2 regions of the Janthinobacterium sp. GW821-FHT03C08 genome follow, and region 2 is predicted to be linked to the other one. Evidence: predicted binding sites of a transcription regulator. Region 2 holds the regulator's gene; the other holds the start of a gene.

Region 1 (3,412 bases), on a different contig from region 2:
TGGGCTCGAAGGCGGTGCCCGCCTGCGGCTGGTTTTCCGCGCGCGCCAGGGCCAGCAGCTGGTTCACCAGGCGCGTGGCCGCTTCCGAACTTTTCGCCAGTTGCAGCAGCGAGCGGTGGATCTCGTCGTGGTCGGTCTGGCGCAAGGCCAGTTCCGACTGCATGCGCATGCCGGCCAGCGGCGTCTTCATCTGGTGCGCCGCGTCGGCGATGAAGCGCTTCTGCATGTCGATCGACAGCGACAGCCGTGCCAGCATCTCGTTGAGCGAACCGACCAGAGGCGTGATTTCCTCGGGCACCTGGCCCGATTCGATGGGAGACAAATCGTCGGGTGGCCGCGCGCGGATGCGTTCCTGCAGCTGCGCCAGCGGCGACAGGCCACGCGCCAGGGCAAACCAGACGAGGGCCAGGATGACGGGCAGGATGATGAACTGCGGCAAAATCACGCCCTTGATGATTTCATTGGCCAGCTGCGCCCGCTTTTCCAGCGTTTCGGCCACCTGCACCAGCGCGCGGCGCGGTTCGTCCTCGGTGCTGGAAGGCATGTCGAGATAGGTAAAGGCCACGCGCACGGGCGCGCCGTGGATGGTGTCGTTGCGGAACAGCACCGTGCCGCTGCGGTATTTGTCCGGGTCCTGCGGCGGCGGCAAGTCGCGGTCGCCGTCGAGGTATTCGCCGCGCGCGCCCACCACCAGGTAATACAGGGTATCGACATCGTCGCCGCGCAGGAAGTCGCGGCCCTGCTTGCTGCTGTGCTTGTCGGGTACGCGGCGCAGCATTTCGCCGTCGGCCTGCTTGACCTGCTGGGTCAGCACGGTGACGCTGTCTTCCAGCGCATGGTCGAAGGGCTGATTGGCGATGCTCTTGGCCACCAGGTAGGTGATGGCGATGCTCATCGGCCACAGCAGCAGCAGGGGCGCCAGCATCCAGTCGAGGATTTCGCCGAACAGCGAGTGCTCGATGGTGTCGTCCTCCTCCGTCGTGGGCGGCTCGAACCAGTCGTCGTCGACGGCTTCGTCCGGCGGCGCCTCGGGTCCCTTCACTTGCTGGAGGGAGCAGCGGAGTCGGCCGCCTCGGCGTGCAGGCGCGCTTCCGAGTATTTCTCCAGGCAGTAGCCCAGGCCGCGCACGGTGGCGATGCGCACGCCACCCACTTCGATCTTCTTGCGCAGGCGGTGCACATACACTTCGATGGCGTTGTTCGACACCTCTTCGCCCCACTCGCACAGGTGGTCGACCAGTTGCTCTTTTGAAACGAGCCGGCCCGTGCGACCCAGCAGGATTTCCAGCAGGCCCAGTTCGCGCGCCGACAAATCGAGCATCTGGTCGTTGATATACGCGCTGCGGCCCACCTGGTCATAGCTGAGCGGGCCGTGCTTGATGATGGTGGCGCCGCCGCCGGCGCCGCGGCGCGTCAGGGCGCGCACTCTTGCCTCCAGTTCCGACAGGGCGAACGGCTTAGCCATATAATCATCGGCGCCCAGGTCGAGGCCATTGACGCGCTGCTCGATGGAATCGGCGGCCGTCAGGATCAGCACGGGCAGCAGGGAAGCGCGTGCGCGCAGGCGGCGCAGCACTTCCAGCCCCGACATCTTCGGCAGGCCCAGGTCGAGGATCAGCAAGTCGAATTCCTGGGTGGACAGGGCCGTATCGGCTTCCTGGCCATTCTTGACGTAGTCGATGGCATAGCCGGACTGGCGCAGCGAACGGGTCAACCCATCGGCCAGGACGCTGTCATCTTCGGCAAGTAAAATACGCATGGTGAGGCTTCCTCTGCTTGCAACATCGGGACATCAGAAGTCTATATTGTGTTTCATTTTCCGCAAGGTGGCGAGTTTTTGTGAAAAACAAGGGCTGTATTGATCTGTTTCAAAACAAATCCACGTTCCGCTTGCATTGATCACTGTTTTTTTATACAGTGGTGTCTGTAACGAATTTAACCCCCGCGCTGAATTTAACTCACGGAATTTAACCGACGCGCTAAATGTCAGGCTGAAAGAACATATGGACGATAAAAAAGCTGTAGTACCCGCATCGGAAAAAGCCAAGGCGCTCGCCGCCGCACTGGCGCAGATCGAGAAGCAGTTTGGCAAAGGTTCGGTCATGCGCATGGATGCCAGCGCACCGATTGAAGAAGTGCAAGTCGTGTCGACCGGTTCGCTCGGCCTGGATATCGCGCTGGGCGTGGGCGGCTTGCCGCGCGGCCGCGTGGTGGAAATCTACGGTCCAGAATCGTCGGGTAAAACCACGCTGACCCTGCAAACCATTGCTGAAATGCAAAAACTGGGCGGCACCTGCGCCTTTATCGATGCCGAGCACGCGCTGGACGTTGGCTACGCGCAAAAGCTGGGCGTGAACCTGCATGAATTGCTGATCTCGCAGCCGGATACGGGCGAGCAGGCGCTGGAAATCTGCGACGCCCTCGTGCGGTCGGGCAGCGTCGACCTCGTCGTCATCGACTCCGTGGCCGCACTGACGCCACGCGCCGAGATCGAAGGCGACATGGGTGATTCCCTGCCGGGCCTGCAAGCGCGCCTGATGTCGCAAGCGTTGCGCAAGCTGACCGGTTCCATCAACCGCACGAATACCCTGGTCATCTTCATCAACCAGATCCGCATGAAGATCGGCGTGATGTTCGGCAGCCCGGAAACCACCACCGGCGGCAATGCCCTGAAATTCTACGCGTCCGTGCGCCTGGACATCCGCCGCACCGGCTCGATCAAGTCCGGCGATGAAGTGATCGGCAACGAAACCAAGGTCAAGGTCGTCAAGAACAAGATCGCGCCACCGTTCAAGGAAGCGCACTTCGACATCCTGTACGGCGCCGGCACGTCGCGCGAAGGCGAAATCCTGGACCTGGGTTCGGATGCCAAGATCGTGGAGAAATCCGGTTCGTGGTACAGCTACAACGGCGAACGCATCGGCCAGGGCAAGGACAACGCCCGTGCCTTCCTGCAAGAGCGTCCGGCCTTGGCCCGCGAGATCGAAAACAAGGTCCGCGCCTCGCTGGGCGTGCGCGAACTGCCGCCGCTGGCTGCTGAAAAGCCGGAAAAAGCCGATAAGGCGGTCGACAAGGCAGCCAAGGCTGCGGAAGCGAAGGCCGCCGAGTAGTTACGCCGATTACACCTATCAAAACCTGCTGCGCGTCGAAATTTGCGCTCTGCGATGCTCGCTGACTCGGCGTCCCCGTACCATCGTACAGTTGCGCTTCTCAAGCCAACGGCGGCGCCAGGCCTTTCTTCCGCTCGCTACGGTTTTGCTAGGCGTTGTGAAGGTAACTATTCAGTACCAGCTGCGCTCGCGTGGCCAGCGGTAGCTGGTTTTGTTTGTGATGGACTGCGATCCATGGTGCGCCATATTTGGTCGCACAAACGATCTACAATGATTGCCGCCCTGCGCCTGTGCGCCTGGCGG
Region 2 (3,412 bases):
CCATCGGCGCCGTGGTGCAGTCGCTGCTGCGCGCGGGCGACCACGTCGTGTCGTCGGCATTCCTGTTTGGCAACACCAACAGCCTGTGGCAAACGGTGACGGGGCAGGGCATAGGCGTGTCCTTCGTCGATGCCACCGATGTCGCCAACGTGGCGGCCGCCATCACGCCGACGACGCGGATTGTTTTCGTGGAAACCATCGCCAACCCGCGCACGCAGATCGCCGACCTGCAAAAAATCGGCGACCTGTGCCGCGAGAAGGGCATCCTGTATATCGTCGACAATACGATGACGACGCCCTACCTGTTCCGTCCGAAGGCCGTGGGCGCGGGCCTGGTGGTCAACGCTCTGACGAAATCCATCGGCGGCCACGGCAATGCGCTGGGCGGCAGCTTGACGGACACGGGCGTGTTCGACTGGACGCAGTATCCGAATATTTTCGAGAATTACAAGAAGGCGGCGCCCGCGCAATGGGGCATTGCGCAAATCCGCGCCAAGGCCTTGCGCGACTTCGGCGCCTCCTTGGGGCCGGAAGCGGCGCACCATATCGCCGTCGGCGCGGAAACCATGGCCTTGCGCATGGACCGCACCTGCTCGAATGCCCTGGCGCTGGCCACCATACTGGCCGCCGACCCGCGCGTGGCCGCCGTGCATTATCCCGGCTTGCCGTCGCACCCGCAGCATGCGCTGGCCAGCGAGCTGTTCCGCAGCTATGGCTCGCTGTTCAGCTTTGAGTTGATGGATGGCATCGACTGCTTCGATTTCCTCAACCGCCTGAATCTGGCCATTCCCGCAAGCAACCTGGGCGACACGCGCACCCTGGTCATTCCCGTCGCCCACACGATTTTCTATGAGATGGGGGCCGAGCGCCGCGCCAGCATGGGCATCGCCGAATCGCTGATCCGCGTCTCCGTCGGCATCGAGGACGAGGTGGATCTGCTCGAGGATTTCCGCCAGGCACTTGATGTCTAAGTTGCCGGACAAATGAAAAGGGCCGCAACAGTCATGCTGTTGCGGCCCTTTGTTTTTCGCCGTTCAATGGTAATGTCTTCGTGCCTTCAGAAACCGTAGCGGGCAAGCCCAATATCGGGTTGAGTAGCGGAGCTGTACATTGTACGGGGGGCGCCCAGCTAGCGAGCAACGGATGCCCGAGAGTGGGCTGCGCAGTAGGTTTATGAGGGCGCGTTCAATCAATGCCAGCTGCGCATCAAGCCCACGGCCAGGCCTTCCAGGGCAAATTCATCTTCCGGTGACACGGTGATGACCTTGAAGTCGGGGTTTTCCGGCAGCAGTTCGATGACGGAGCCCGTCTTCTTGTAGCGCTTGACGGTGACTTCGTCGCCGATGCGGGCGACGACGATCTGGCCGTTCTTGGCGCTGTCGACCTTCTTCACGGCCAGCAAGTCGCCATCCATGATGCCGGCGTCGCGCATGGACCAGCCGCGCACCTTCAGCAGGAAGTCGGGCTTGGCCGAAAACAGGGCCGGGTCGACGTTGTAGCTCGCTTCCAGGTTTTCCTGCGCCAGGATGGGTGAACCGGCTGCCACGCGGCCGATCAGGGGCAGCGACATCAGCAGCGCTGCCGGCACCTTCGCCGGCAGCGTTTCGGCCGCCGCGCCGATCAGGCGGATGCCGCGCGAGGTGCCGGGCGAAATCTCGATCGCGCCCTTGCGGGCCAGGGCCTGCAAATGCTCTTCGGCCGCGTTGGCCGATTTGAAGCCCAATTCATTGGCGATCTCGGCACGGGTGGGAGGAAAGCCCGTATTTTCAATCGCGTCCTTGATCAGGTTCAGGATTTGTTCTTGTCGTGCTGTCAGCTTGATCATGAGCGGTGGGTGCATACTAAAATGCTGTCTATATGAACAGTCTGTATTTTTGTACAGTATCGCCCACTATGCAAGGGGATTTCGGGCTTTTTCGCCGATTTTCAAAGAAAACCTGCTATCGGGGCAAGAAAGGTGGCGGCCGGCAGGCGCGGCGCAAGCAATCATTGAATAGTTCGCAAAAGGCGGTTATAATCTTCGGCTGACCTTCCCACACCCGTCTTGACGCCGGGGTGGGCGATTATCAATCCGACCTGAAGGAGTTTGCATGCGTCATTATGAAATAGTCTTTATCGTCCATCCGGACCAAAGCGAGCAAGTGCCCGCGATGATCGAACGCTACAAAGCCAGCGTAACCACCCGCGGCGGTTCGGTTCACCGCGTGGAAGATTGGGGCCGCCGTCAAATGGCTTACTCGATCCAAAAGCTGCCTAAAGCACACTACATCTGCCTGAACATCGAATGCGACAACGAGACCCTGGTCGAGTTGGAAACAGCATTCAAATTCAATGATGCCGTGTTGCGTCACCTGACCGTTAAAATGAAGAAAGCTGAAACAGCTCCTTCGCCGATGATGAAATCGGTACAACGCGAAGACGCGGCCAAAAGCCACCGCACCGAAGCACCAGCAGCCGCTCCAGCCGCAGCCGCTTAATTTTTGACCAGGATCGTGCGCTGAACCAGCTACAAGTAACCGCCATCATTGCCGAGCGCGAAATATTGCGCTATACCCCGGCAGGGCTGCCGATTGTGAATGCAGTATTGCAACACAGTTCGCAGCAGATGGAAGCAGGAATTGCCCGTTTGACCGAGTTTGATGTTGCCGCGCTAGCCGCTGGCGAAATCTCAGGCCGGTTCAGCCAGGCAAGCTTGGGTGGGGTGTATCAGTTCACGGGTTTCCTGGCCAGAAAGAGCCGCAACAGCAAGAGTTTGGTGTTTCACATCATTGATTTTAGTGCAGTCATTCCCGACTAGCGCATTTTAGATACAGGAGCCTGACATGGCATTCGGTAAAAAGTTCGACAAAAATAAGCTCAAGCTTAAAGAAAAACGCAAACAGCAAAACCCTTTGTTCAAACGTAAGAAGTTCTGCCGCTTCACGGCAGCTCACGTTGAGCAAGTCGACTACAAAGACGTCGACACGCTGAAAGACTTCGTCCAGGAAAACGGCAAGATCATGCCAGCACGCCTGACCGGTACCAAAGCGCACTACCAGCGCCAAGTCGACACCGCAATCAAGCGCGCTCGCTTCCTCGCGCTGCTGCCATACACCGATCTGCACCACGCTTAATCGGTCAGATATTCCTGGAGAAGAACTATGCAAATCATTCTGTTAGAAAAAGTTGTAAACGTCGGTAACCTCGGCGAAGTCGTCAAAGTCAAAGACGGTTACGCACGTAACTTCCTGATCCCGCAACGCCTGGCACGTCGTGCTACGGCAACCGCCGTGGCTGAATTCGAAGTCAAGCGCGCCGAACTGGAAAAAGCTGCAGCTGCCAAACTGGCCGCATCGCAAGCCCAAGGCGAAAAACTGAGCGGTCTGACCGTTCAAGTTGCTCAAAAAGCTGGCGTCGATGGCCGTCTGTTCGG

Evidence for each region. The regulator LexA, encoded in region 2, represses DNA repair genes until DNA is damaged. The targets are predictions, from matches to a motif close to ACTGTATNNNNATACAGT.
Region 1: the regulator LexA is predicted to act here: its motif matches at 1,901-1,918, upstream of recA (recombinase RecA).

Annotation. Positions count from the first base shown of each region.
Region 1 covers NZ_JBWKUP010000003.1:235,757-239,168, forward strand. The annotation lists gene AC07VL_RS05515 (sensor histidine kinase) at 1-1,042, opposite strand, end outside; gene AC07VL_RS05520 (response regulator) at 1,039-1,758, opposite strand; gene recA (recombinase RecA) at 2,003-3,109, shown strand.
Region 2 covers NZ_JBWKUP010000010.1:15,027-18,438, reverse strand. The annotation lists gene AC07VL_RS15510 (cystathionine gamma-synthase family protein) at 1-971, shown strand, start outside; gene lexA (transcriptional repressor LexA) at 1,190-1,825, opposite strand; gene rpsF (30S ribosomal protein S6) at 2,091-2,477, shown strand; gene priB (primosomal replication protein N) at 2,498-2,797, shown strand; gene rpsR (30S ribosomal protein S18) at 2,823-3,113, shown strand; gene rplI (50S ribosomal protein L9) at 3,141-3,412, shown strand, end outside.